3 regions of the Rhizobium sp. BR 315 genome follow, and region 2 is predicted to be linked to each of the others. Evidence: predicted binding sites of a transcription regulator. Region 2 holds the regulator's gene; each other region holds the start of a gene.
What was found. Region 2 encodes LexA, which represses DNA repair genes until DNA is damaged. Its sites were predicted from a motif close to TGTTCNNNNTGTGTTCNG; they were not measured.

Region 1 (9,840 bases), on a different contig from region 2:
AATCAGAGCGTCATTTGCTCTTCAGCAGCCGCCATTTCGTTACAGGCCAGCCAGCGGGGTCGATGCGAAAGAGCAGGCCGTAACGGGAATAGACGATCGCCGTCATGAAGGAAAACCAGCCGCCGAGCGCCAGGCCGGCTATGACGTCGCTCGGATAATGGGCGCCGACCATGACGCGCGTGATCGCCAGCCACAGAGCGCAGGCAGCGAAGATGTAACGGTAGCGCGGGAAGATAAAGGCAAGCGCCACGAAAAGGGCGCCGATTGTGGTCGCGTGGCCAGACGGAAAGCTCTCGAAGCTGGCGCGGCCGTTGAAGGGCGAGAAGCCGAAGGGGCCCCAATCGGCAAAATGCGTTGGGCGGGCGCGGCCGATGGCACGCTTGAGCACATTGGCGAGAAGGCCGGAAAGCACGATCGTTGTCAGCAGGTAAGCACCGATCTGGCAGATGCGCGTTGCCTGGCAGCGACAACGCGGCGAGCGCAGCAGACGGCTACCGGCCCAACCTTCGATGAACAGGAAGGCGCTGACGATGATGATCCAGCCGGAATCGCCGAAATCGGTCAGCATTCCGCCGAAAAAGCGAATAGAGGGCGAGAGGCTCTTCAGGGCTGCGCCGACGGGCCGATCGAACAGGAGAGCAGAGAGCAGCACAATATTGGCTGTCAGAAATAGGCAGGTCTTCCAATGGCATGATGCAAGCGCAGCATCGCTTCGCCGCCAACGCCTATCGAGAGACGCCAAAATCTCCTGCATACCCACCGCCTGATATTTCATATCCAATCAAAGATGACGCCTAACAGCGACTTGTTACAACTCTTCTAAAGAATTGTGACGCCGAGGCAGGTGATTGATCAAGGCGCGTGCAAGCCTGGCTGCAGCAGCAAAAAGCCCCGCTCTTCGGTGAAGAACGGGGCTTGTGTTTCACGTGAAATATAGCAGGCGATTTATGCCGAAGATTATGCCGACAGAGCCTTGAATTCGGCGAGGATGGCATCGCCCATTTCGGCGGTGCCAACCTGGCGGCTGCCAGCCGACATGATGTCGCCGGTGCGGATGCCGCTGTCGAGCACGTTGGCGATCGCCTTTTCCAGCGCATCGGCTTCGGACACCAGGCCGAAGGAGTAGCGCAGGCACATGGCGAAGGAAGCGATCATGGCGATCGGGTTGGCAATGCCCTTGCCGGCGATGTCCGGTGCGGAACCGTGCACGGGCTCGTAGAGTGCCTTGCGCTTGCCGGTCTTGGCGTCAGGTGCGCCGAGCGAAGCGGACGGCAGCATGCCGAGCGAACCGGTCAGCATGGCGGCGACGTCGGACAGCATGTCGCCGAACAGGTTGTCGGTGACGATAACATCGAACTGCTTCGGCTGGCGCACGAGCTGCATGCCGCCGGCATCGGCGAGCATGTGCTCAAGCTGTACGTCGGCATATTTTTCCTTATGCGTCGCGGTGACGACCTGGTTCCAGAGCACGCCCGACTTCATGACGTTGCGCTTTTCCATCGAGCAGACGCGGTTGTTGCGGGTGCGCGCCAGTTCGAAGGCAACGCCGGCGATGCGTTCGATCTCGTAGGTATCGTAGATCTGGGTGTCGATGCCGCGCTTCTGGCCGTTGCCGAGATCGATGATCTCTTTCGGCTCGCCAAAATAGACGCCGCCGGTGAGTTCGCGCACGATGAGGATATCGAGGCCTTCGACCAGTTCCGGCTTCAGCGAGGAGGCCGATGCCAGCGCCGGGTAGCAGATGGCTGGGCGCAGGTTGGCAAACAGCTGGAGATCCTTGCGCAGGCGCAGCAGGCCGGCTTCCGGGCGCACTTCGTAAGGCACCGCATCCCACTTCGGACCGCCGACAGCGCCGAAGAGCACGGCGTCGGCCGCCATTGCCTTTGCCATATCGGCATCGGAGATCGCCGCGCCATGCGCGTCATAGGCGCTGCCGCCGACAAGGCCTTCGTCCGTGACGAAGCCGGCATTCTTCGTCTCGTTCATGTAGGCGATGATCTTGCGAACTTCGCCCATAGCTTCGGGACCGATGCCGTCACCCGGCAGGAGGAAGAGATTGCGCACTGTCATGGGAAAGCCTCCGCGAAAGAAAAAGTTGCGGGGTTTTTAGACCTGCAAATGCGGCTTTTCAAGCGAGGAAGGGGCCGAAACGGTACGGTTTTCGGGCTTTTGCGCCTAACCATCCGCCCTCGTGGTTCGAGGCTACGCCCTTCGGGCTTCGCACCACGAGGGCGGATGGCTTGCGTTGCTTTATCCTTACTCGGCCAGGCCGAGCGAAGCGAGATAGGCAGCCGATGCCGGGATCTTCGACTTGTCCTTGATCTCGATGATCAAACGCGGATTGCTGTCGAGCTTGGCAAGGGCGGCAAAGACGGCGCGCCAGTGGATATTGCCTTCGCCAAGGCTCCAGTGGCGGTCGGCATAGCCATCCGCGTCCTGCAGGTGGATATGCTGCAGGCGGTTGCCGGCGGCGTGGACATAGTAGTCGACCGGCGGAGCGCCGGTGTAGCCATGAGCGTAATGAGCATGGCCGGTGTCGATCGACACGGCTACGGCGGGCGAGTTGAAGCTATTTGCAAGACCGACGCGGATATGAGGATCCTTGTCTTCGATATTCTCGATGACCATGGTCAGGCCGATGTCTTCGGCGCGCTTGACGGCCTCTTTCAGCGTCAGGTGCGTATATTCGATGATCTTTTCGCGCTCGCCCTTGTTGTTGTCGAGATTGTTGTAGGACCACGACGTATAGGGGCTATGGATGACCATCTGCGTGGCGCCGATATTGGCGCAGACGTCGAGCGCCTGCTGCAGGCGCTTGGAGACGACGGCGCGGATGTCCGAATCCTGCGAGGCGATGATGAAGCCCCAGAACGGGCCATGGATGCCGAGGCGACCCTGATGGCCGTCGAGCAGCTTGCGGGCGCGCTCGGCAAGCGGCTGCCAATCACCGTTCAGGACGTCGGCTTCGACGAAGCTCTGCAGTTCGAGGTCTCGCGGCTTTTCGAGCAGCCAGTTGCGATGGGTTTCGAGGTCGTCAAGCGTCATGGCGGCGCCGACAATGGGAAGCGAGGTCATGGAGAGGCTCCATTGCGTGGAGAAGAATAGGGGTGGGATGGGCCCGAAGGGCCTCGGCAGGCCTATATGGACCCCCTTCTTGTCGAACATATTACAGCGAGTGGAAAGGCGCGGCCTTTTCAGATGCCTGAAACAAAAAGCCGGGCTGCAAGGCCCGGCTTCGAAACGCAAAATAATGATGAAACCGATCAGGCAGCCCAGGGGCGCGATGCGGCGTTTGTCTTTTCGAAATCGTTGATCGCGGAAGATTTTTCCAGCGTCAGGCCGATATCGTCGAGGCCGTTCAGCAGGCAGTGGCGCTTGAACTCGTCGAGTTCGAACTTCAGCGAGCCGCCGTCTGGGCCGGTGATTTCGAGGTTTTCCAGATCGACGGTCAGGATGGCGTTGGAGCCGCGCGAGGCGTCGTCCATCAGCTTGTCGAGATCTTCCTGGCTGACCTTGATCGGCAGGATGCCGTTCTTGAAGCAGTTGTTGTAGAAGATGTCGGCGAAGCTGGTCGAAATGACGCAGCGAATGCCGAAGTCGAGAAGTGCCCAGGGCGCATGCTCACGCGAGGAGCCGCAGCCGAAATTGTCGCCGGCGACGAGGATCTTGGCGTTCTGATAGGCGGGCTTGTTCAGCACGAAATCCGGGTTCGGCGAACCATCTTCGTTGTAACGGGCTTCTGCGAAGAGCCCCTTGCCGAGGCCGGTGCGCTTGATGGTCTTCAGATAATCCTTCGGGATGATCATGTCGGTATCGACATTGACGACCGGGAGGGGTGCCGCGACACCGGTCAACTTCACGAACTTGTCCATGGGGTCCTGCCTTCATTCTCGTCTAAGCACGAATTATCCTGCCAATAGAGCAAATCCGGCCCGAAATGAAGGAGAATCTTGGATGTGCTCTAAAACGCGGCGCTTTGGTCGCCCTTGCCAATCAGGACGAGGCCTGAATCTCGGGCAAACGGGTTTGGCAGCCGGCATAGCAGGCCACCCCTATCCTGTGTTCGACCTTAGAGATCGATGATCGTGCCGCGACCGTCGTTCCAGATGCGCATTTCGCGCTGGCTGTTCGTCTTCGCCTTGGCGCGCACCGGCGCAGGCTTCATGCGCAGCGAAATCGCACGGGCTACCATGAGCACGGTCAGGATACCGCCGACGGCAAGCGTGAGCGAAACGGTAAACAGCGCCATGGCTGCAAACACAGTAACACCGGCAAGCGCGATAAACAGGGAACGGATATTCTGCATGGTCGAGACCTCTCTACTTCCAGCAATGTGGTCCTCTTCCTTCTCATCTGCAAGAGGAGCGTGGCTTTTTGTTGACTTGCTTGTCGATTAAAAGCGCGGCAAAACGGCACTATGAGCGAATTTTCTCCTTCCCGCCCCGCCCGCCTGCGCCGTTCGGTCTTGAGCGTTCCCGCCATCAACCGCCGGGCGCTCGAAAAGCTTTCGAGCCTCGATTGTGACGCCGTCATCTTCGATCTCGAAGATTCCGTATCGCCGGAGAAGAAGGCCGAGGCGCGGGAGAATTTGCGCGCCTTTTTCGCCGCGTCCGCACTTCCCGGCAAGGAGCGGATCATCCGCATCAATGCGCTTTCCTCCAATTTCGGCGCTGACGATCTGGAGCTGGTCGTGGAGCTGGAACCGGATGCGGTGCTGCTGCCGAAAGTAGACGAGCCGCAGGACGTGACTGGTGTCAGCGACCGGCTCGCGGAAGCCGATGCGCCGGAGGGCCTGCGCATCTGGGCGATGATCGAGACGCCGCGCGGCATCCTGAATGCAGCTGCGATCGCCGAGGCCGGGCGCACGGCGGGCAGCCGGCTCGATTGCTTCGTCGTCGGCCTCAACGACCTCAGAAAGGAAACGGGTGTTCTGCCCCAACCCGGCCGCACCTATGTCGTGCCCTGGCTGATGCAGGTGGTGCTGGCGGTCAGCGCCTATGGGCTCGAGGCTATCGACAGCGTCTTCAACGACTTCAAGAATGCCGAAGAATTTGAAGCCGAATGCGGCCAGGGCCGCATCATGGGATTTGCTGGCAAGATGCTGATCCATCCGAACCAGATCGAGGCGGCCAACCGGCACTTTGGTCCCGATGAAGCTGCCATTGCCGAGGCCGAAGCCATCATCGCCGCCTTTGCCAAACCGGGCGCCGAAACTCTCAATGTCGTGAACCTCGGCGGGCGGATGGTGGAGCGGCTGCACCTTGTCCAGGCCGAGAGACTCGTCCATAAAGTTCGCCTGATCGAGCAGCATTCTGATGCGGCTGCAACGCCTCGCACCGACGTCTGACTGAAAAACAAGAAAGATGTTCTGATGAAACTCTACCGCTTCCTCACCGGCCCTGACGACGCATCCTTCTGCCACAAGGTGAGTGCGGCGCTGAACAAGGGCTGGGAGCTGTCGGGCTCGCCGACCTATGCCTTCAATGCTGCGACCGGCCAGATGCAGTGCGGCCAGGCCGTCATCAAGGAAGTGGCGGGTAGGGATTACGATCCGGAGATGAAGCTTTCCGAGCAATAAGCCGGAGGTAATTGCTTTATCGAAGGTCTGATGCCTTTCCCTGACCGTCTTGCGGTCAGGGCCGATATCACCGATCCGTCGCTTCTTCGGCGCTCGCCTCGATGCGCTCAATGTCCTCGTCGCTCAGGCCAAAATGGTGACCGATCTCGTGGATCAGGACATGGGTGATGATATCGCCGAGGGTTTCCTCGTTCTCAGCCCAATAATCGATGATCGGCCGGCGGTAGAGGCGGATCTTGTTCGGCATATCCCCGGTCTGGGCGGTGAAACGCTCCGAGATGCCGCGGCCTTCGAAGAGGCCGAGCAGGTCGAAGGGGGTTTCCAGCGCCATATCCTCGAACACTTCGTCATCGGGAAAATCCTCGATGAGAATGATGAGGTTGCCGGTGAGCGAGCGGAATTCGTCCGGCAGGTGGCTGTAAGCCTCCATGGCCAGAGATTCGAATGTGCTGATTGAGGGCGCGTGGCGGTCCCGCCAATCCTCGCTCTGGTCAATGCGAGCCATGAATGCTTCCTTCCTTGGCTGGTCATATAGAGACTTTGCGCAGCTTTTACGAGAGCGGATTCAAGCGAAGGAATATTTTCTTATGAAATGGTGTTGACTCTTTCACCAAGCTCTGGAATCCATAAGAACATAACAGGAACATTATCGATCTGGAGTGAACGTCATGGCCGAGGCTGCCGTGGCGCGGGAAACGCTTTTTGCCCTGCGTGAAACCATTGCCCGACTGGAAGGCAGGCCGATCCCGGCACTGGCCGCGGCAGCGCATGAAGCGCTGGCGGACAAGCCGGCCACGAGGTCGGCAGGTCTTGCGAAGCCCCTGCCCGAGCAGCCGCTTCTTGCGGTCGGAGTCGACGATCTCGATGCCGCGATGCAGGGCGGCGTGGCGCTCGATGCGCTGACGGAAATCCGCTCGCTCGGCCTGCGCGATGCCGGGTCGGCCAGCGGCTTTACCCTTGCGCTAGCCGCGCGGCTGCATGCACAGGCGTCAGGCACAGACGCGGCCATCTCTCCGATCCTGTGGATCGGCGATACGGTCGCCACAATGGAGGCGGGCCTGCCCTACGCCATCGGTCTTCAGGATTTCGGACTGGCGCCGTCGGCCTTCCTGCAGGCCTCGCCGCGCAAGCTGGAGGAAGCACTCTGGCTGGCGGAGGCAGCGCTTAGCAGTGCGGCCTTTGCGGTTGTCATTCTGGAAGTGCGTGGCAATCCGGCTCGTTTCGGCCTGACCGAAAGCCGGCGGCTGGCGTTAAGGGCCAAGGCGGCAGGACGGCCCTTGTTTCTGTTGCGACAGGGAGGCGAGGAGGAGGCGAGTAGCGCTCTCTTCCGCTTTTCCGTCGAACCCGCGCCGGCGCAGGCGCGGCCCCTGCCGGATGGATCGGTGCTTGGCGGCAGCATCGGTCACCCGGCCTTTCGTCTGACCTTGGAAAAGAGCCGCAAACCGGCGCCTCTTTCCATAACCCTGGAGTGGAATGCCCATGACCGCCGCTTTGCCCCTGTCTCCGACATTCAATGCCCTGCCTTTCCCGGCGAACCCGCAGCGCATTCTGGCGCTGACCTTCCCGCATCTGCCGACCGACCGCATCGCCCGCAAGCGCTGGGGCCTGTCCTGGCGTTCGACAGGCAGGCTTGAAACGCCGCCGCTCGTCTGCGCCGGCAAGCTCAACAACGCCATGCGGCTGACCGCGCTCAACGAGCGGGCGGAGATGATCGGCCTGAAGCCGGGCCAGGGCGTGGCCGAGGCCAAGGCGATCTGCCCTATCCTTGATATCGTCGAGGAGGATCTGGCAGCGGATCGCAAGCTTTTGGAAGCGATCGCCGACTGGTGCGACCGCTATACGCCGTTGGTGGCGATCGACGGCAAGGACGGCCTGTTTCTCGATATTACCGGCTGCGCCCATCTCTTCGGCGGCGAAGAGGCGCTGCTCGAAGACGTCTTGATCCGGATTTCCCGGTTGGGGCTCGATGTGCGCGGCGCCATTTCCTCCGCGCCGGGCCTGTCTTGGGCCGTAGCCCGCTTTGACGACTGCCGTGTCGTTCCTCCGGAGGCCATGGAGGAGGCCTTGGCGCCGTTGCCTGTGGCGTCCTTGAGGCTCGGCGAGGAGACCGTTGCGGCCTTGCAGAAGATGGGCTTGAAGCAGACGGGCGATCTTCTGGCCGCGCCGCGTGCGCCGCTTGCCCGTCGTTTCGGCACGCAGCTGATATTGCGGCTCGATCAGGCCGTTGGTCTCGTCGAGGAGCCGATCTCGCCGCGTCGGCCAGTCGCGCAATTGTCGGCCGAGCGCCGACTTGTCGAGCCGGTGCAAGCGGAAGCCGATCTTCTGGAGCTCGCCCGGCAGCTCGCCGAAACCCTGAAGCCGGGGCTGGAGGCACGCGGTGTCGGCGGCCGTTCCTTCGAGCTTCTGCTCTTCAGAGTGGATGGCGAGGTCTTCCGCATTGCCGCCGGCGCATCGCAGCCGCTGCGGGAGCCAAGGCGGATCGCCAGCCTGTTCACGGAGCGCTTCACCGCCATTCATGACGATCTCGATGTCGGCTATGGTTTCGAGATCGTCCGTCTCAATGTACTGCGGCATGCGGCCTTCGATGCAACGCAAGGCGATTTCGTCGGGGAAGGCCGGCAGGACAGCTCGCTTGCCGCCTTTGTCGATCGGGTGGCCGCACGACTGGGGCCGGATTGCCTGCAGGGGTTCGAACTGCGGCAGAGCCATATTCCTGAGCGGGCCTCCCGGCCGGTGCCGGCCATGCATGTTCTTGCCGCTCATAGACGGACGGGCAGCGATCATGCCGGCCACGGCTTTTTCCGCGGCGAGCGGCCGTTGCGGCTATTTCGTATGCCGGAGCTGATCGAAACCGTCGCTGCCGAGGTGCCCGACGGTCCTCCCCGGCAGTTCCGCTGGCGGCGGGTCATGCATCGCGTGCAGCGGGCCGAGGGGCCGGAACGGCTTTCGGCGGAATGGTGGGTCGAGGAAAAGGAAGAGCCTGCCCGCGATTATTTCCAGATCGAGGATGAAGAGGGCCATCGTTTCTGGCTGTTCCGCAAGGGTCTCTACGGCCGAGGCGGAACGGGACCGGATTGGTATATGCACGGGGTCTTCGCATGAACGCGCGCCCGAGTTTTCACGAACCTCCCCCTTTCTTCGAGATCGGGGTGAGAACGAATTTCTCCTTTCTCGAAGGCGCCTCGCATCCGGAAGAGATCGTGGCGCAAGCCGCTATCCTGAAACTGTCCGGGTTTGGAATTGCCGATCGCAATTCGGTTGCCGGCGTGGTCAAGGCGCATGCGCATACCAAAGTTCTCTCGGAAAAATACAAAGAGGCCGCTAAGAAGAATCTGGAGCTTCGAGCTACGGGCAAGCCGGAAAAACCGCTCCTAAAGCCGGTCCCTTTCCAGCCCGGTGCTCGGTTGGTGTTTTCGGACGGCACGCCGGATATTCTTGCCTATCCGGAGAACCGCACAGGCTGGGCGCATCTCTGCCGGCTGTTGAGTGCCGGCAATCTGAGCGGCGAAAAAGGTGTCTGCGTTCTCAAGGAAAGCGACCTTGAGAAATGGGGCGACGAGATAATGCTGGCGCTCATTCCAGATGCTGACAGCATCGCGACGCCGGAGGGGCAGGCAAAGCTTGAGGAGTGCCTGAAGCGGCTATGGATGCGCTTTGGCCGAAAGTTCCATATGGTCCTGTCGCCTGCCTATGACGGGCGGGATCGGATGGTCTTTGCCACGCTTTCCATTCTGGCGCAGCGCAATGGCGTGCGGCTGATCGCCAGCAATCAGCCGCTCTATCATGCGACCGAACGCAAGCCGCTTGCCGATATCGTCGTTTCGATCCGCGAGCATGTGCCGATCGCTGAGGCCGGCTTCAAGCTGGCGGCCAATGCCGAACGCTATATGAAGGACGCTGCCGAGATGGCGCGTCTCTTTAAGGATTATCCGAAGGCGATCGCCAATACGCAGAAGTTTTTTAGCCGGCTTTCTTTCTCACTGGATGAGTTGAAGCACAATTATCCCGACGAAAGCACCGATGGCGAAACCGTTTCGGAAACGCTGGAGAGGCTGACATGGGAGGGCGCGAAATGGCGTTATTCCGGGGAGGTTCCCGAAAAGGTCTCAAAGCAGATCGAGCATGAGCTCAAGCTCATCCGCGAGCGGCAATATGAGCCCTATTTCCTGACGGTGCATCGGATCATGGAGTTTGCCCGCAGTGAGAATATCCTGTGTCAGGGGCGTGGATCAGCTGCCAATTCGACGGTCTGCTACTGCCTC
Region 2 (9,840 bases):
GACCGGTGCCGAGCGAGACCTGCGCGCCGACGATGCCGTGGCCGCCATAGAAGTTCTTTTCCTTGGAGAACATGTGCATGGAGCCGCCCTTCCCTCGGGAATAGCCGCCCTTACGTCCGGTCAGCTCGGCCATGACGCCGCGCGCGCTCATGCCGGTTGCGAGCATATGGCCGTGGTCGCGATAGCCGGTAATGATCTGGTCGCCATCCTTCAGCGCCATCTGCATGCCGACGACGACAGCTTCCTGGCCGATGTAAAGGTGACAGAAGCCGCCGATGAAGCCCATGCCGTAAAGCTGGCCGGCTTTCTCCTCGAAGCGGCGGATCAAGAGCATCTCACGATAAGCCTTGAGCTCCGCATCACGATCGAAATCTGCGATCGGACCGCCATTGGTTTCTTTGGCAGGTCTTGATGCTGTCTTACGGCTGGAAACGGACGCGTTCTTTCGCGGCGCCATTCAACCCTCCCTGTGTGAGTAGCCTCGTTTGTGGTGAAGCTAACATAGGCAAGATTGTTCGCCACAGCAATGCTATAATTGCATGGCTCATATTCTCTGCAAACTATTGATATAAATCGCAAAAACACAATTAACCGGAATTCGGTTAATTGTGGCTATTTATTGAAAATGACGATTTCGTTCGCCTTGGAGTAGGTCAATTGGTAGCGCGCATGCTGGTCGAGCATATCCTTATCCAGGGAGCCGTCACTGAGCAGAGCGACCTCCTTTTCAAGATGCTCGCGCCTGGCAACCAGATCCGCCAATTCCTTGCCACGGTCGATGCGGCGCTGTTCGAAAACCTCCGTCGCCTTCAGGCCGTAGTCGCCGTGAACGCAATGATAACCGAAGTAACTCACAAAAGCGATCGTGATGGCGGGAAGAACGAAACGACCGAACTTTCTCTTCTTATGATACTTTGTCCACATACTCGCTCGAAACGCTCTGCCGTTAGGCGATCCCATCACGACCCACGCTGCAAGCATTGCAGCCAGAGACAAGATCACATCAAATCAAACACCTAGAGCTAATTTAACCGGCAGAGATTAACCGTCCGTTGACTCTAACTGCGCCGGTCAACAAAAAACCGCGCCCAAAGGCGCGGTTCGATTTCAACGGATAACGCGGCCGAGGATCCAATGGGATCCAGCGGATCTGGCATCAGCCGCGCAAGATGGAGCGGCCGGCATACTTTGCCTGCGGGCCAAGCGCTTCTTCGATGCGGATGAGCTGGTTGTACTTGGCAAGACGGTCGGAGCGCGACAGCGAGCCGGTCTTGATCTGGCCGCAGTTGGTGGCAACGGCGAGATCGGCGATCGTGGAGTCTTCCGTTTCGCCCGAGCGGTGCGACATGACGGCCGTGTAGTTGGCCTTATGCGCGGTTTCGACGGCGTCGAGGGTCTCGGTGAGCGAGCCGATCTGGTTGACCTTGACGAGGATCGAATTGGCAACGCCCATGCGGATACCGTCGCGCAGGCGGGCGGAGTTGGTGACGAACAGGTCGTCGCCGACGAGCTGGGTCTTCTTGCCGATCAGGTCGGTCAGCGTCTTCCAGCCTTCCCAGTCGTCTTCAGCCATGCCGTCTTCGATCGAAACGATCGGGTACTTGGCGGCGAGTTCTGCAAGGTACTCGGCCATTGCTCCGGATTCCAACGTGCGGCCTTCACCTTCGAGCACGTACTTGCCGTCCTTGAAGAATTCGGTCGAGGCGCAATCGAGGCCGAGAGCGATTTCATCGCCCGGCTTGTAGCCAGCCTTTTCGATCGACTTCATGATGAAGTCGAGGGCTGCCGGGGCGCTGGAAAGACCCGGAGCAAATCCGCCTTCGTCACCGACGTTGGTGTTGTGGCCCTGCGACGCCAGTTCCTTCTTCAGAACGTGGAAGATTTCCGAACCCATGCGAACGGCGTCGCGGATGGATTCAGCGCCAACCGGCAGGATCATGAATTCCTGGAAGTCGATCGGGTTGTCGGCGTGAGCGCCGCCGTTGATGATGTTCATCATCGGAACCGGCAGCAGGCGGGCGTGAGCGCCGCCGACGTAACGATAGAGCGGCAGGTTGGCGCTCTGGGCAGCAGCCTTGGCAACAGCGAGCGAGACGCCGAGGATGGCGTTGGCGCCGAGGCGCGACTTGTTCGGCGTGCCGTCGAGCTCGATCATGATGTTGTCGAGCTGGATCTGGTTTTCAGCATCCATGCCGCCGATCGCGTCGAAGATTTCCGAGTTGACGGCTTCGACAGCCTTTTCGACGCCCTTGCCGTGATAGCGCTTGCCGCCATCGCGCAGCTCGACAGCTTCATGCGCGCCGGTCGAGGCGCCCGACGGAACCGCCGCGCGGCCCATGCTGCCATCTTCAAGGTAGACATCGACTTCGACAGTCGGATTGCCACGGCTGTCGAGAATCTCGCGGGCGATAATGTCGGTGATTGCGGTCATGATAGCTTCCTGCTCGCTGGTTTATAAATCGATTTAAATCGTTTTAATCGAAGGTGTGGAAATTACAATGTCGATCCACACCGTTGATTTGGCACCCTTACAGGCCGCGTAGCGCAAATTCATGTCAGCCTGTTGAACACCCGTATTTCTCAAGCCTTGGCGATGGCGTCAAAGGCCAGCAACTTCTCCAGAAGCCGCGGCATATCCTTCAAATAGACCATGTTCGGACCGTCCGAGGGCGCGTTGTCCGGGTCCTCATGGGTTTCGACGAAGACGCCCGCAACGCCAACGGCAACGGCGGCACGCGCCAGCGTCTCGACGAATCGGCGATCCCCCCCGGTCGAGTCACCCTGCCCGCCGGGCTGCTGCACCGAATGGGTCGCATCGAAGATCACCGGTGCGCCCATCGATGCCATGATCGGCAGCGAGCGCATGTCGGAGACGAGTGTGTTGTAGCCAAAAGAGGCGCCACGCTCGCAGAGAAGAATGTTCGGATTGCCGCTGTCGTTTAGCTTGGCAAGCACATTCTTCATGTCCCAGGGCGCGAGGAACTGCCCCTTCTTGACGTTGACGACGCGGCCGGTCTTGGCGGCGGCCACCAGAAGATCGGTCTGGCGCGAGAGGAAAGCGGGGATCTGCAGGATATCGACCGTCTTGGCGACGACAGCGCACTGCTCTTCCGTGTGGATGTCGGTCAAAACAGGAAAGCCGTACTCCTTTTTCAGATCGGCAAAGACTTCCATGGATGTTTCAAGGCCAATGCCGCGCTTGCCAGAGAGCGACGTGCGGTTCGCCTTGTCATAGGACGACTTGTAAACAAGGCCGATGCCGAGATTCTCGCAGAGTTCCTTCAGGACGCCGGCAACCATGAACGCATGCTCGCGGCTTTCCATCTGGCAGGGACCGGCAATCAGGGAGAGCTTGGCGGTGTTGGAAAACAGAACCTTAGAAGCTCCTTCGCCGACGATCACTTCGGAATTCGTGCTCATGCTATCTCCTCGAAGGCGAACAACGCCCCCTGTTCGGGCGCCAGCCGTGCCAAAATACGATTGTTCTTACGCGTATATGTGACGCCGTTAGCAGCGAAATGCGACGATGTCACGGAAAGATCGCGCGTTTTGAAAAGGATTGCTCGCGCCCGCAAGCCCGGATCATGATCGCCGACCCGCAAATCGTAAAATGCTTCTATCCCTTGCGGCGTCAGAAGCTCGATATCGGCGTTGGCCGCCTTGATCGTCAGCCCGAAGGAGTGCTCAAAAATTCGGGGGTTGCCGACGACGTGCTCGAAGAAGCTGCGGAACGCGGCCGGCTTCGTTGCCGACATCGCTACCCGTGCAATGCCGGTCACGCCGTTCTCATGGCGCTCGAGCGCGCCGCGATCCGCCGGCAGCGGATTGATGCGCTGACAGCAGAAGGCCAGAAAATCCGGCGCTCGCAGATCGGCGGCAAAGGCCAGGCGAAAACCGGCCGTGGTTTGCGTTCCATCCGGCATCCTCATGGGCCGGGAGAAATCCAGCATCCGCCCCGCCGAGATCGTGGCAGCCCTGAAACGTTTGTCATCCACAGCAGCATCATCGGTACCGAAAACCACTGCCGAGAAACCATCCTCGCTGACACGGAAGCGATAGGCCTGATCGCGCGCGACGAAGACATTGCCATCGGCAATGCTCGTCTCGCATTGCTCTTGCGACGCCACACCCAGAGGTTCGAGATAGGTCTTGTCGGCAAAGAAGACGCAGGCATTCTCGGTGCCGAAAGGATGACGCGCGTCCGGAGCCACGGTAAAGCCGAGCTTACCGAGACGTTCACGCGCCAGAGCGATGTTGACGGTCGGCAGCACGAGATGATCCAGCGGGTGCGGCGATGAAATCATGGTTTCTCCTGTTTCCCTGCAGGTGCAGATTTGCGCCTATCCGTCGCCTAATTCAAGATGGAAGCAACGAGCACAAAGCAGGCGGCGTGAACGAAACGCAATCTCGGAAACGTGATTACTGATTCTCTTCCATAGCGGGCTTATCCGACGAAGTGTCGTACGCGTAGAGGCATCAGACGCACCCGCTGAACCAGGAAAGTCTTCGTGGCGGTACGGACGGCATTTCCTATATTTATCCGCAGGTTAGCGCAGACGTGACGTGCAAGTGTCTTCAGGCGATACATTCGACAGTGATAATTATTTAATTGCCCGAACAAGGCTTTACCGAAATTTAAGCACTTGCGGAACACATATGGAACATATAGTGTCCGTTCTGGATTTGTTTCACGACTTTTTCTTGATCTGGGGTTCCAAGACGATGTTGACGCGCAAGCAGCAGGAACTGCTTCTCTTCATTCACGAACGCATGAAGGAGTCCGGTGTTCCACCATCTTTCGACGAGATGAAGGATGCGCTGGATCTTGCATCGAAGTCCGGAATTCACCGGCTGATCACGGCGCTCGAGGAGCGCGGCTTCATCCGCCGACTGCCGAATCGCGCCAGGGCGCTTGAAGTCATCAAGCTGCCGGATGCCTATAATTCGAGTTTGCAGCAGCGACGCGGCTTTTCGCCGAGCGTCATCGAAGGCAGCCTTGGCAAGCCCCAGCCCGTTGCCCCGCCGGCTCCACCGAAAGTGGCAAATGACGATCACAATAGTGCGGTATCCGTGCCGGTCATGGGCCGCATCGCGGCAGGCGTTCCGATCTCGGCCATTCAGAACAATACGCATGATATAACCGTTCCCGCCGACATGCTTGGTGCAGGCGATCACTATGCTTTGGAAGTACGGGGCGATTCGATGATCGATGCCGGCATTTTCGATGGCGATACGGTCATTATCCGCAATTCGACGACTGCCAATCCGGGCGATATCGTCGTCGCTCTCGTCGACGATGAAGAGGCAACGCTGAAGCGCTTCCGTCGCAAAGGCGCCTCGATCGCTCTCGAAGCCGCCAATCCGGCCTACGAGACCCGTATCTTCGGGCCTGACCGGGTCAAGGTTCAGGGAAAGCTGGTCGGCCTTATTCGCCGTTATCACTAGCCGGTGATGGCCGCGATCCGATGGGAGCACCGAACGTTCCGGTGCGCCAATCGTAGGTCCGATGCCGGGTCCATGGGCGCTGAGGATTTTCGAATGCTGTGGAGACGATAGGGATGTCGCCGCGCAGGTCCATTTCGACTGATCCGCTTCGCCGCAACGTCGCGCCGGTAAAGAGCATCGCGCCTGAGCGGCAGCGGTCGAGACGCAGGCGTATCGCTGTCACGACGATATTGGCCGTATCGCAGGCCGGTGGCAGATAGGCTGCGTTTTCGATGGTGACCAGAATGGTCCCATTCTCAAGCATTGCAACGCACCATGCGCCTTTCTGGCAGGCGAAGCTCCCCTGCATCGTCTGATCGAGGGCCTCTCCCATTGCCTTGCGTACCGCCTTCTGTTCGTCCGCGCTTAATCGGCGACGGCGCTGCTTCTTGCTGATCTGAGGAAGCCGGCTATCGGCAGGAAGGATCGTTGGAGGCTGGTGCTCAGCTGCAACCAGTGCCTTCTGCCATTGCTCGAAAATAAAGGTCTGTGGTCTTTCACGATTAGTCGCCAATATCCCGTCCTGCCTGAGAGCAACCAAGGCACCGTCCTCGGAGATCATCAGATCAGGCTTCTGCACGCCGGAGCCGAATGCCGCCGCGCCAATCGTCGCAAGCAGCAAGACGAAGCCCAGATGGCGCAGCCTGGTTCGCAGCACACTCATGATCAGAAAGCCGGCGATGAACGTCGGCATCAGCCATGCCGGCTGGCGTCCGAACGTGATATCGCCGCCCCAGCCGGCAACTGTCTTGGCAACAAGGATGACGAGCTCCAGTCCCTCGCCGGTGACTTTCCAGAATGGCCCGTCGAGGCCGAAAGGCATGAGCAGCATGGCGACCATGCCGAATGGCATGACGATAAAGGAGACAATAGGCATGGCGGCAAGATTGGCGGCAAGGCCGTATGTCGCCAGTCGGTGAAAATACTCTATCGAGAAGATCGCGGTCGAAGCGCCACCGATGAACGAGGTCGATAATATGCCGCCGAAGAAACGCGAAACGAACAGCAGCGGACTCAGGAACTTCGACCGTGAAAGGATGCTTTCACGATGCCGCCTTCGTTTCCAGAGCGTGTAGCCCGACACCAGCGCCAGCGTTGCGGCATAGGACATCTGAAAGCTCGGCCCGAGCACCTGCGATGGTGAGAGAACGAGAATGACAATCGCAGAGAGCGCCACATTGCGGAGACTGATCGACGGCCGGTCGAGCAGGACCGCAACCAGCATGATCGCCATCATGATGAAAGCCCGCTCGGCCGACACGCCGAAGCCGGAAATTAGGTAATAGGCGGTCACTGTAACCAGCGCGCCGAAGGCAGCGATCTTCTTGGTTGGCCACGCCTGCACCAGACCTGGGAACAGGCTGAACAGGTATCGCAGGCCGACATAGAAGATGCCGGCCGAAAGCGCCATGTTCAGGCCGGAAATGGCGATGATGTGGGTCAGCCCGGCAACTCGCAGCGCCTCGGTCGTATCATCCGAAATCGCTCGTCTCTCATCGGTGACAAGTGCCGCCGCAAAGGCGCCGACATCACCAGGCAAGGTCCGTCTGATCCTGTCGCCTATGCTGTTGCGAAGGCCGGCAAGCCAGATATCCGCCTTATCCAGCAGCGAGTTTTCCGCAGCATCACCGCTCGGAGACAATAATGTCAGGGCGCCGTAGGCAAAGCCATTCGCACCGATGCCGTTAAAGTAGGAGCTGAATGCGAAATCGTTGAGGCGAGGCAGCGCAGGGCCTGCAGGCGGCGTCAGACGCGCCCTGCCCTGAATACGATCGCCGAGATTGAACGGTTCCGCCTGCTTGCGCACAAAGATCGTTACGCGTTCCGGCGGCCTGTGAACAGACGGCTTCTCCGTCGCCTCGACTTTGACGACGTATCTCCATCGACCGTTGTCGTAGGTTTCGCGTCTTTCGACCCGGCCGGTCACGGTCGTCGTCACCGCCGAATCGAGCATGATGGTCGATGCCCGCCAGCTCTCCAGCTGCGCCAAGGCCATGCCGAGACTTATCAGCATGCCGGCGAACAGCAGATGCCGAACCAGCTGGCCGGATTCCCGCCTGAAAAGAAAGCCACCCGTCAGCAGCAGAAACCCGACCAGGATAGTCTGCGGAGGCGGATCGCTGGCGAGCGTGAACCAGAAGATCGCACCCAGGCCCATATAGATCGGGGCGAACAGGATGGCGCGGCCGTGCGCCGCCTCCTCTTCGATAAGGCGTCCAATAACGACTCGTATATGATTGAGCGCCAGGTAGAGCCGCCCTGACAGGGGAGCATGGTCCTGTGTCCGCTCCCGTTGCTCAGCTTTGGCACGAAAGACGACTGTGGCGATGGCGCGGCGATGCCGCGATGGCAGAACAAGATCCTGGCCATCCTCCTGCTGCTCCGGTGCCTCCAAATTAGGCATTCGCCGCCTGCCCCACGCAAAACTACAGCTTTCGCGCGATTTTTGCCGTCACCGTTCGGTGAATTCAACCAAAATCATCGCGATCGTGGCCAAACGGAGCTGATTGCCCTTGGCAGAATGACCTATGGCCCTAGTGCAGTGCCCAAAAGTTGATACTGCAATGCACAATTCGGCATTGGGATAACTTGGCATTAGGCTCTGGATCATATAGCTAGTCGGTAGTCGCTTAACCTTTTGGCGCTTTTTATGGCGTCAATCCCGCCAAATCTTGGAGGATCAGCATGACGGAACAAAGCGCGAAACTAACTTGGGGCGAAAAGACGGTGGACTTGCCGGTCAAAACCGGAACCATCGGCCCGAGTGTCATTGATATTGGTGCCCTTTATAAGAACACCTCCACTTTCACATATGATCCTGGCTTCACCTCGACGGCGTCGTGCGAGTCCAGCATCACCTATATCGATGGCGACGAAGGCGTTCTCCTGCATCGCGGCTATCCGATCGACCAGCTGGCCGAACACGGCGATTTCCTCGAGGTCTGCTACCTGCTCCTTTACGGCGAACTGCCGACGGCAGCTCAGAAAAAGGACTTCGACTATCGGGTCGTGCACCACACCATGGTGCATGAGCAGATGTCGCGTTTCTTCACCGGTTTCCGCCGCGATGCGCATCCGATGGCGGTCATGTGCGGCTGCGTTGGCGCTCTGTCGGCCTTCTACCATGACTCGACCGATATCACCGATCCGCATCAGCGCATGGTCGCAAGCCTGCGCATGATCGCCAAGATGCCGACGCTCGCCGCCATGGCCTACAAGTACCATATCGGCCAGCCCTTCGTTTATCCGAAGAACGATCTCGACTACGCATCGAACTTCCTGCGCATGTGCTTTGCCGTTCCTTGCGAAGAATACGTGGTCAATCCGGTGCTCGCACGCGCCATGGACCGCATCTTCATCCTGCATGCCGACCACGAGCAAAATGCATCGACCTCGACGGTTCGCTTGGCCGGCTCGTCGGGTGCCAATCCGTTCGCCTGTATCGCAGCGGGCATTGCCTGCCTCTGGGGCCCGGCTCACGGCGGCGCCAACGAAGCTGCGCTCAACATGCTCAGCGAAATCGGCTCGGTCGACCGCATTCCGGAATACATTGCCCGCGCCAAGGACAAGAACGACCCGTTCCGTCTGATGGGCTTCGGTCACCGCGTTTACAAGAACTACGACCCGCGCGCCAAGATCATGCAGAAGACGGCGCACGAAGTTCTCGGCGAACTCGGCATCAAGGACGATCCGCTGCTCGACATCGCAATCGAGCTCGAGCGCATCGCACTGACCGATGAGTACTTCATCGAGAAGAAGCTCTATCCGAACGTCGACTTCTACTCCGGCATCACGCTGAAGGCTCTGGGCTTCCCCACGACCATGTTCACCGTTCTGTTCGCTCTCGCCCGCACCGTCGGCTGGATCGCTCAGTGGAACGAGATGATCGAGGATCCGCATCAGCGCATCGGCCGTCCGCGCCAGCTCTATACCGGCGCACCGCTGCGCGAATACGTTCCGGTTTCCAAGCGTTAAGCCTCGGAAATAACATTAGAAAAGCCGGTCAGAAATGACCGGCTTTTTTGTTGGACAAGACCTCAAGAACGATTGCCGCCGCCTTGTCGCCGGGCGGCTCCTCCGTCTGCATGCGCTGCCACACCAGATCGTAACCGGCAAGCATTGCCGCTTGCTCGGGAGTGTCGGTCGAAAGACGCTCCATGTATCGGGCAAGCAGGCCGGGCCGCAAGACATCATTGATGAGCTCGGGCAGGACGGCGTAGTCGGCAATGAGGTTCGGCAGGGCTGCCGTCCATACCTTGATGCGCGACATCACGAACTTGGCGAGCCACTCCGTCTTGTAAGTCGAAACGACCGGAACGCCGGCCAGACCCAACTCCAGGATCACCGTGCCTGATG
Region 3 (9,840 bases), on a different contig from region 2:
CATGGGGATCGTACGCGAGGGTACGAGAAAGGCGAGAGAGACGACTGAGGCGACGCTTGTGGAACTGCGATCTGCACTGGGCCTGTTTACCTTGGCCTGAGCTACCCCCTGGAAAGGGGAATTACCCCTTCCCGGAATCGCAAAAGAAAACGGCCTGCCGTTTCGGTGAAACGACAGGCCGCGCGATAGCGTGATAGCTCTGATTATTCCGCCAGAGCGACGGCGATTTCGGCGGCCAGGCGCGCATTGTTTTCAACGAGCGCAATGTTGGTCTTGAGGCTGCGGCCTTCGGTGATGTCGAAGATGGTGCTGAGCAGATAGGGCGTAACAGCCTTGCCGGAGACTTCGTCGCGCTCGGCGCTGTCGATGGCCCGCTCGATATAGATTTCCATTTCCTCGCGCGGGATTTCGTCGGCTTCAGGAACAGGATTGGCGATCAGCATGCCGCCATCGATGCCGAGCTGTTCGCGCGTCATCTGGAAGTTGGCGATAGCGGCCGGGCTATTCAGCGTCAGCGGGCTCGCCAGACCGGAAGAGCGCGACCAGAAGGCCGGGAATTCGGTGCTGTCGTAAGTCACGACCGGAACGCCGCGGGTTTCCAGCACTTCGAGCGTCTTCGGAATATCGAGGATCGCCTTGGCGCCGGCGCAGACGACGATGACGCCGGTGCGGGACAGCTCTTCAAGATCGGCAGAAATATCGAAGCTCTCTTCTGCGCCGCGATGCACGCCGCCGATGCCGCCGGTGGCGAAGACCTTGATGCCAGCGCGGGCTGCGGCGATCATGGTGGCGGCGACGGTGGTTGCGCCGGTGCGGCGCTCGGCGATCGCAAAAGCGAGGTCAGCGCGCGAAACTTTCATTGCACCCTCCGTCTTGGCAAGGGCTTCCAGCTCTTCCGGCTCAAGACCGATATGCAGGGTGCCGTGAATGACGGCGATGGTCGCCGGCACCGCGCCTTCCTGCCGGATGATCGCCTCGACGCTGCGAGCCATCTCGATATTGCCTGGGTAGGGCATGCCATGGGTGATGATGGTCGATTCCAGGGCGACAAGCGGCGCGCCGCGCAGCTTGGCGGCGGCAACTTCCTTCGAATAGGAGATCGGAAGCAGTGGCGAGATAGGCTGAGTCATTGTCGTTTCCAATTCACTGAAACAATTTAGGCGTTTTGAAGAGGCTTCATGACAGAATTTCGGCCTTGGGAACAAGGGCCAAGGTCGTCTTTAGCAGCTCGGGGGAGAGATTTTCTGCAGTCGCAAAGGGCGACTGCACAGTGATCGCCGCGGCGGCTGCGCCATGGCGGACGGCTTCGCCGAGATCGTGGCCGGCAAGCAGGGCCGAGAGTACGCCCGAAGCAAGTGAATCGCCCGCTCCGGTGACATCGGCGACATTATCGACGATGGGCGGCTGCAGGCTGATCACTGCGTCATGGGAGAAAGCGACCAGCGCGCGCTTGCCGCGGGTGATTACCCCATTGCGCAGGCCGAGGGCACGCAACGCTTCCACCCATTCGCGCGGGTCTTCCGGGCGGTTTTCGGTCAGTGCGGCTGCCTCCGCCTCGTTGAGGAACAGATAGTCGATGCCCGGGAGGCTTGGCTTCAAACGCACGACCTTTGCCGGTGAGATTGCGATGGCGGCGACGGGCTTGCCGCAGAGGAAGGCTTTTGTCGCAATCGTCGCCAAAGTCTCGGCCGGCAGATTGGCGTCGCAGAGAACGAGGTCGGCCTCGTCAAAAGCTTCGCGAACGGCGCGAATCGCCAGACGGCGTGGGCTGAACAGCTTGTAGAGTTCCATATCCGCAAGGGCGATGACCAGGTTACCGTCATGTTCGAGGATCGCGGTGTAGCTCGGCGTTTTGCGGTCGAGGAAAACAAAAGGCCTGTCATCGATGCCGGCATGGCTGGCAGCCTCCGCGACCATCTCGCCCGAGGGGTCGCCGCCGCGCGGCGAGATCATCCGGACTTCGAAGCCGAGGCGGGCGAGATTGCGGGCCGCATTGAAGCCGCCGCCGCCGGGTTCTTCGAACCAGGCTCCCGGATTGCTGGCGCCCGGCGCCGTCTCGCCGAAGATGCGGCCGCGCCGATCGACATGAGCGCCGCCGAGAACGAGAATCTTCTTCGCCATATGGTTTTCCTCAGCAATCAAAAAAAGCGAATCGAGCCGCCAGTCGACATGATGGAACCTATGGTTCCGGATATGTAAGTATCTGGTAAGAAAGGAGAAAACAAAAGTAGAACGAAATTCATTTTACCTTTTTCTTTCAATCGCTTGTTGTGCTCTTGCGATAAGAGAACAAATAGAGTACAGAATTCTCATCAGCGGCGACATTGCTAGAGCGGCTTCAATAACCTAAAGGTGGATCGAATGTCTCAGAATTCTTTGCGGCTTGTAGAGGACAAATCGGTGGATAAAAGCAAGGCACTTGAAGCGGCACTCTCTCAAATTGAGCGGTCGTTCGGCAAGGGCTCGATCATGAAGCTCGGTTCTAACGAGAACGTGGTCGAAATCGAAACGGTTTCCACGGGTTCTCTGAGCCTCGATATCGCCCTCGGCATTGGCGGCTTGCCGAAGGGACGCATCATCGAAATCTACGGGCCGGAAAGCTCGGGTAAGACGACGCTGGCTCTGCAGACCATTGCAGAGGCCCAGAAGAAGGGCGGCATCTGCGCCTTCGTGGACGCGGAACATGCGCTCGATCCGGTCTATGCCCGCAAGCTGGGCGTCGATTTGCAGAACCTGTTGATCTCGCAGCCGGATACCGGCGAGCAGGCGCTTGAAATCACCGATACGCTCGTGCGCTCCGGTGCCATCGACGTTCTCGTCGTCGACTCCGTTGCGGCATTGACGCCGCGAGCCGAAATCGAGGGCGAGATGGGCGACAGCCTGCCGGGCCTGCAGGCTCGTTTGATGAGCCAGGCGTTGCGCAAGCTTACGGCTTCGATCTCGAAGTCCAAAACCATGGTGATCTTCATCAACCAGATCCGCATGAAGATCGGCGTCATGTTCGGTTCGCCGGAAACGACGACCGGCGGTAATGCGCTGAAGTTCTATGCCTCGGTTCGCCTCGATATCCGCCGCATCGGCGCGGTCAAGGAGCGCGAAGAAGTGATCGGCAACCAGACTCGCGTCAAGGTCGTCAAAAACAAGATGGCACCTCCCTTCAAGCAGGTCGAGTTCGACATCATGTATGGCGAAGGCGTTTCTAAGACGGGCGAGCTGGTCGATCTCGGCGTCAAGGCCGGCATCGTCGAAAAGTCCGGTGCCTGGTTCTCCTATAACAGCCAGCGCCTCGGCCAGGGCCGCGAGAATGCGAAGATCTTCCTGCGCGACAATCCGGATCTCGCCCGCGAGATCGAATTGTCGCTGCGCCAGAATGCCGGTCTGATCGCCGACCGCTTCCTGCAGAATGGCGGTCCGGATGCCGATGATGGTGATGATGCGAGCGAGTAACGATTTCCGGGAGCAATTTCCGGCTTGATACGAGACTAAAAGCTGAAACCGGCCGCATTGTCCAAGGGATGTGCGGCCGGTTTTGTTCGTGCGGCTGGACAGCGCCCGGAGCGAACGATAAAAGCCACTGACTTTGACGCAAGTTGTTGACGGCAGTACTGAAGGGCCCCCTATGAGCGGTGTGAATGAAATCCGGTCGACCTTCCTCGACTATTTTAAGAAAAACGGTCACGAGATCGTGCCGTCGAGCCCGCTCGTACCGCGCAACGATCCGACATTGATGTTCACCAATGCCGGCATGGTGCAGTTCAAGAACGTGTTTACCGGCCTGGAGCCGCGTCCCTATACGACGGCCTCGACGGCGCAGAAATGCGTACGCGCCGGCGGCAAGCACAACGACCTCGATAATGTCGGCTACACCGCGCGCCACCACACCTTCTTCGAGATGCTCGGCAATTTCTCCTTCGGCGACTATTTCAAGGAGCGTGCGATCGAGCTTGCCTGGAACCTGATCACCAAGGAATTCGGCCTCGATGCCAAGCGCCTGCTGGTCACGGTCTACCACACCGACGACGACGCCTATAATCTGTGGAAGAAGATCGCCGGCCTTTCCGACGACAAGATCATCCGCATCGCCACCAGCGACAATTTCTGGGCGATGGGCGATACCGGCCCCTGCGGCCCCTGTTCCGAGATCTTCTATGACCATGGCGATCACATTTGGGGCGGCCCTCCGGGCTCTCCCGAGGAAGACGGCGACCGCTTCATCGAGATCTGGAACCTCGTGTTCATGCAGTTCGAGCAGGTTACCAAGGAACAGCGCATCGACCTGCCGCGCCCGTCGATCGATACCGGTATGGGGCTCGAGCGCGTTGCCGCCGTTCTGCAGGGCAAGCATGACAACTACGATATCGACCTGTTCCGCGCGCTGATCGAGGCCTCGGAAGAGGCAACCGGCGTAAAGGCCGAGGGTGAGCATCGCGCCAGCCATCGCGTGATCGCCGACCATCTGCGCTCCTCCGCCTTCCTGGTTGCTGACGGCGTGCTGCCGTCGAACGAAGGCCGTGGCTATGTTCTGCGCCGTATCATGCGCCGCGCCATGCGCCATGCGCAGCTGCTCGGTGCCAAGGAGCCGCTGATCTGGAAGCTGCTGCCGACGCTGGTTCAGCAGATGGGCCGTGCCTATCCCGAGCTGGTGCGTGCCGAAGCGCTCACATCCGAGACGCTGAAGCTCGAAGAGACCCGTTTCCGCAAGACGCTGGAACGCGGCCTGTCGCTGCTCAACGACGCGACCTCGACGCTGCACAAGGGCGACAGCCTGGATGGCGAGACCGCCTTCAAGCTTTACGACACCTACGGCTTCCCGCTCGACCTGACGCAGGACGCGCTTCGCGCTCGCGGCATCGGCGTCGATATCTCCAGTTTCACGGATGCCATGGAGCGCCAGAAGGCCGAAGCGCGCTCGCATTGGGCCGGCTCCGGCGACAAGGCGACGGAGACCATCTGGTTCGAGCTCAAGGAAAAGTTCGGCGCGACCGAATTCCTGGGCTACGACACGGAAACGGCCGAAGGCGTCATCCAGGCGATCGTCAAGGATGGTGTCGCCGTCGATAGCGCCTCCGCGGGTGACAAGGTGCAAATCGTCGTCAACCAGACGCCGTTCTACGGCGAATCCGGTGGTCAGATGGGCGATACCGGCATGATTACGAGCGACCACGGCAAGCTCGCCGTCGGTGACACCCAGAAGAAGGGCGAAGGCCTTTTCATTCACAGCTCGGAAGTCTCCGAAGGCAAGATCAAGGTCGGCGACGCCGTCGTCCTGACGGTCGATCACAACAGGCGCTCGCGCCTGCGCGCCAATCACTCTGCCACCCATCTGCTGCACGAGGCTCTTCGTGAAGTGCTGGGAACGCATGTGGCGCAGAAGGGTTCGCTGGTCGCGCCTGAGCGCCTGCGCTTCGACGTTTCCCATCCGAAGCCGATGTCAGCTGAGGAGCTGAAGGTCGTCGAGGATATGGCCAACGAGATCGTTCTGCAGAATTCGCCAGTTACGACCCGCCTGATGAGCGTCGACGATGCGATCGCGGAAGGCGCGATGGCGCTGTTCGGCGAGAAGTATGGCGATGAAGTCCGCGTGGTGTCGATGGGGCAGGGTGTTCGCGGCGCCAAGGCCGGTAAAGCCTATTCCGTCGAGCTTTGCGGTGGCACGCATGTGTCTGCCACGGGCCAGATCGGTCTCGTACGCATTCTCGGCGAGAGCGCCGTCGGTGCTGGTGTGCGCCGCATCGAAGCTGTGACCGGCGAATCCGCACGCGACTATCTCTCCGAGCAGGATGAACGCGTGAAGAACCTCGCCTCAACGCTGAAGGTTCAGCCGGCGGAAGTCGTTTCGCGCGTCGAAGCCCTGATGGACGAGCGCCGCAAGCTGGAGCGCGAATTGGCCGATGCCAAGCGCAAGCTGGCCATGGGCGGCGGCCAGGGCGGCTCCGCCGACGCGGTGCGCGACGTCAATGGTGTCAAGTTCCTTGGCAAGGCGATCTCTGGCGTCGATCCGAAGGATCTGAAGGGTCTGGCGGATGAGGCCAAGGCAGGTCTCGGCTCGGGCGTGGTCGCGCTGATCGGCGTCTCGGAAGACGGCAAGGCCAGCGCCGTCGTTGCCGTCACCGAGGACCTGATCGGCCGTGCGAGCGCCGTCGATCTCGTCCGTATCGCCTCGGCCGCTCTCGGTGGCAAGGGCGGCGGCGGCCGTCCCGATATGGCTCAGGCCGGCGGCCCGGATGGCGCCAAGGCCGACGAAGCGATCGAGGCGATTGCCGCGGCACTCGCCGGCTAACAACATACAATTTATGGTGATGGTAAAGGTGGCGGATGCTTCGGCATTCGCCACTTTTATTTGCGCGCCCAACTCCGCAGGATTTGTCAAATCGGGTTATGGTCTTGTCGGGCCGATCGATTTGCAAGAGGTTTGACATGAATGGTGGAACGGCGTGGACGCTTTACGAGACCCGGTTGCGGCGGGTTTCGGCCTATATCCACGAGCATCTGGATGACGAGCTCGATATGGAAAAGCTCGCCGAGATCGCCTGCATGTCCAGCTATCACTGGCATAGGATCTATCGGGCAATTTATGGCGAGACGGCGGCGGCCACGGTCAAGCGGCTGCGGCTGCATCGTGCCGCCGGCGATCTCGTCAACACCCGTCTATCCGTCAGCGACATTGCAAAGCGGTCGGGCTATCCTAACCTCCAGTCGTTCAACCGCATCTTCAGATCCGTCTACGGCATGCCGCCGGCGCGATATCGGAATGAGGGAAGCCACACGATCTTCGAACCCAGCACCCAAGGAAGGATTACTGTCTTGTTCGACGTTACGCTTCGCACCATCTCCCCGATGTCACTCGTCGGTGTCGCCCATCGCGGCTCCTACATGCAGATCGGCCAGGCTTTTGAGACACTTTTCGGCACTATTTTTGCCCGTGGCCTTGCCGGGCCGGACATGCGCATGATCGGCATCTATCTCGACGATCCCGATGTCGTCAAAGTGGATAAGCTGCGCTCCTATGCCTGCGTCACGGCAGGAGAGACCGTCGTCGCCGATGCTCCGTTGGAGCGGCGCTCGCTCGAGGGCGGCGAATATGCCGTGCTGCGCCACAAGGGGCCATACGCAAACATGCACAAGGCCTATCAATGGCTATATGCGCAATGGCTGCCAGCCTCCGGGCGACAGCTGCGCGATACCGTCATGTTCGAGGAATATATCAACAATCCGCGCGACGTGCCGCCGACGGAGCTTCTGACCGATATCTATATGCCGCTGCAATAGCGGCATATAGTACTGTCGGTTGAAGTTCTTTCTTCAGTGCCTTGTTTTCTCAGGCGTTTGTCTGCTTCGGCATGGCAGCGTTGTCGATTTCGTTGCCGCGGCGATAGGCGTCGCGGTCGCTGACCCGGCTCCAATAATCGATGAAAGCCTGGCGTTTCTCGATGGTGCCGAAGTTGAGGCCCCAGCCGACATGCGAGCCGACATAGACGTCGGCGGCCGTAAAGCGGTCGCCGGCGATGAACGGCGAGGCGCTGACGGCCTGTTCCAGAGCGTCGAAGATATGGTCGAGGCTGCCGCATCCGGCCATGCGCAGGCGTTCCGCGGGAATTTCGAAGCCCAGGGCGCGGTTGGTCACTGCCATCTCCATCGGGCCGGCAGCGAAGAACATCCAGCGGAAGTAGCGGCCTCGCTCGGCTGCTGTCGGCGCAAGGCCCGCCTGCGGGAACGTCTCTGCCAGATAGGCGCAAATGGCCGCGCCTTCGGTGACGACGGTATCGCCATGCTTGATCGCCGGTACCTTACCCATGGGGTTTATCGACAGGTATTCGGGCGCTTTCATAGTCGTGCCGTAGTCGAGATATTCGGTGCGGTAGGGCTGGCCGATCTCCTCGAGCATCCAGCGTGCTACGCGTCCGCGTGACATCGGGTTGGTATAGAAAACGAGTTCTTCAGCCATCTGTCTCTCCCTTTTTGTCGGGCGCATTGTTGCCACCGGTCGGCTGCGGCGGCAAGCTTCCGGGCAAAAGAAAACCCGGCACAGAGGCCGGGTTCTCAAAGGGTCCATTGTCGGCGAGGCTTAGGCAGCCATGGCCTTCTGGAGATTTTCGTCGATCTTGTCGAGGAAGGCAGTGGTCGAGAGCCACGGCTGATCCGGGCCGATGAGCAGCGCCAGATCCTTGGTCATGAAGCCGGCTTCGACGGTATCGACGCAGACTTTTTCGAGCGTGGAAGCGAACTTGGCGAGCTCGGCATTGTCGTCGAGCTTGGCGCGATGGGCGAGACCACGGGTCCAGGCGAAGATCGAGGCGATCGAGTTCGTCGAGGTTTCCTGGCCCTTCTGGTGCTGGCGGTAATGGCGGGTCACCGTGCCGTGGGCGGCTTCGGCTTCGACCGTCTTACCGTCTGGCGTGAGCAGAACCGAGGTCATCAGGCCGAGCGAGCCGAAGCCCTGAGCAACCGTGTCGGACTGGACGTCGCCGTCGTAGTTCTTGCAGGCCCAAACATAACCGCCGGACCACTTCAGTGCGGAGGCGACCATGTCGTCGATGAGGCGATGTTCATAGGTGATGCCGACTTCGTCGAACTGAGCCTTGAACTCGTTCTGATAGACTTCTTCGAAGATGTCCTTGAAGCGGCCGTCATAGGCCTTGAGGATGGTGTTCTTGGTCGACAGGTAGACCGGCCACTTGCGCATCAGGCCGTACATCATCGAAGCGCGGGCGAATTCGCGGATCGACTCGTCGAGGTTGTACATGGCCATTGCAACGCCGGCGCCGGGGGCGTCGAAAACGTCCTTTTCAATGACCGTGCCGTCTTCGCCGACGAACTTGATGGTCAGCTTGCCCTTGCCGGGGAACTTGAAGTCGGTGGCGCGGTACTGGTCGCCGAAGGCATGACGGCCAACGACGATCGGCTTGGTCCAGCCGGGAACGAGGCGCGGTACGTTCTTGCAGATGATCGGCTCGCGGAAGATGACGCCGCCGAGGATGTTGCGGATCGTGCCGTTCGGGCTCTTCCACATCTGCTTCAGGTTGAATTCCTTGACGCGATCTTCATCCGGCGTGATCGTCGCGCACTTGATGCCGACGCCGTGCTTCTTGATGGCGTTGGCGGCGTCAACGGTCACCTGGTCGTTGGTCGCATCGCGGTTTTCGACGGAAAGGTCATAATAGTCGATATCGATATCGAGGTAGGGGTAGATCAGTTTGTCTTTGATAAACTGCCAGATGATGCGAGTCATTTCATCGCCATCGAGATCGGCAACGGGGTTAGCGACCTTGATCTTCTTCATACTTCTGCCTCGTTTAAGCTGATGGGACCGGATTGTCCTGTGGGTAAAGTGAAGTCTCGAGCGCTATAACACCGCAAGCCCGGAACGCAAAGCCGATAGAGCCTCCCGCATCGCGTTTTTGATCATTCGTGACACCTGTCGCTTTTTGGGATCGGCCCATTGCCAAAGTGGTCGATGCGTCTAATGTCGCCCATGTTTTGCTGATCGCAACGGAATCATATCATGCAGAAATTTGCCGCATCCGCGCTTGCCTTCACGCTCTTCCAGTTTTCGCTCGGTGCGCATATGGCGCTGGCCGCCGATGCGACGACGCCGGTCAAGGTGATCATGGACGCAACCGTCTCGAACTGGGCGGGCGGCGACAGCGATTGGCAGGATATTTTCGGCGACGACAAGCTCAAGGATGTCTACAGCAAGGATTTCGTCGCCAAATACCAGGCGGCAGCGCAGTTTCCCGCAGCGGACGAGGATGGGATTTCTCCGTTCGACTATGACGTCATTGTCAATGCGCAGGATGCCTGTCCGCTGGAGGATGTGAAGATCACCGCCCAGCCGCCCAA

Region 1: QD409_RS12450 (ImuA family protein) is a predicted target of LexA. The motif match lies at 6,207-6,224, and genes of this name have one in related genera.
Region 3: recA (recombinase RecA) is a predicted target of LexA. The motif match lies at 2,286-2,303, and genes of this name have one in related genera.

The regions. Positions count from the first base shown of each region.
Region 1 covers NZ_JARWKZ010000009.1:104,251-114,090, forward strand. Annotated here, with positions in the region: gene lpxE (lipid A 1-phosphatase LpxE) at 11-754, opposite strand; gene leuB (3-isopropylmalate dehydrogenase) at 958-2,070, opposite strand; gene QD409_RS12420 (sugar phosphate isomerase/epimerase family protein) at 2,257-3,075, opposite strand; gene leuD (3-isopropylmalate dehydratase small subunit) at 3,264-3,872, opposite strand; gene QD409_RS12430 (hypothetical protein) at 4,070-4,306, opposite strand; gene QD409_RS12435 (HpcH/HpaI aldolase/citrate lyase family protein) at 4,418-5,347, shown strand; gene QD409_RS12440 (DUF1737 domain-containing protein) at 5,372-5,578, shown strand; gene QD409_RS12445 (metallopeptidase family protein) at 5,646-6,083, opposite strand; gene QD409_RS12450 (ImuA family protein) at 6,247-7,212, shown strand; gene QD409_RS12455 (Y-family DNA polymerase) at 7,253-8,680, shown strand; gene QD409_RS12460 (error-prone DNA polymerase) at 8,677-9,840, shown strand, end outside.
Region 2 covers NZ_JARWKZ010000004.1:105,888-115,727, forward strand. Annotated here, with positions in the region: gene pdhA (pyruvate dehydrogenase (acetyl-transferring) E1 component subunit alpha) at 1-457, opposite strand, end outside; gene QD409_RS06575 (FtsB family cell division protein) at 613-924, opposite strand; gene eno (phosphopyruvate hydratase) at 1,157-2,431, opposite strand; gene kdsA (3-deoxy-8-phosphooctulonate synthase) at 2,581-3,420, opposite strand; gene QD409_RS06590 (VOC family protein) at 3,417-4,304, opposite strand; gene lexA (transcriptional repressor LexA) at 4,723-5,445, shown strand; gene QD409_RS06600 (ComEC/Rec2 family competence protein) at 5,426-7,888, opposite strand; gene gltA (citrate synthase) at 8,170-9,459, shown strand; gene lpxB (lipid-A-disaccharide synthase) at 9,488-9,840, opposite strand, start outside.
Region 3 covers NZ_JARWKZ010000017.1:60,248-70,087, forward strand. Annotated here, with positions in the region: gene trpS (tryptophan--tRNA ligase) at 1-100, shown strand, start outside; gene QD409_RS17895 (pseudouridine-5'-phosphate glycosidase) at 204-1,130, opposite strand; gene QD409_RS17900 (carbohydrate kinase family protein) at 1,177-2,121, opposite strand; gene recA (recombinase RecA) at 2,362-3,447, shown strand; gene alaS (alanine--tRNA ligase) at 3,620-6,280, shown strand; gene QD409_RS17915 (AraC family transcriptional regulator) at 6,418-7,269, shown strand; gene QD409_RS17920 (glutathione S-transferase family protein) at 7,319-7,945, opposite strand; gene QD409_RS17925 (NADP-dependent isocitrate dehydrogenase) at 8,066-9,280, opposite strand; gene QD409_RS17930 (hypothetical protein) at 9,503-9,840, shown strand, end outside.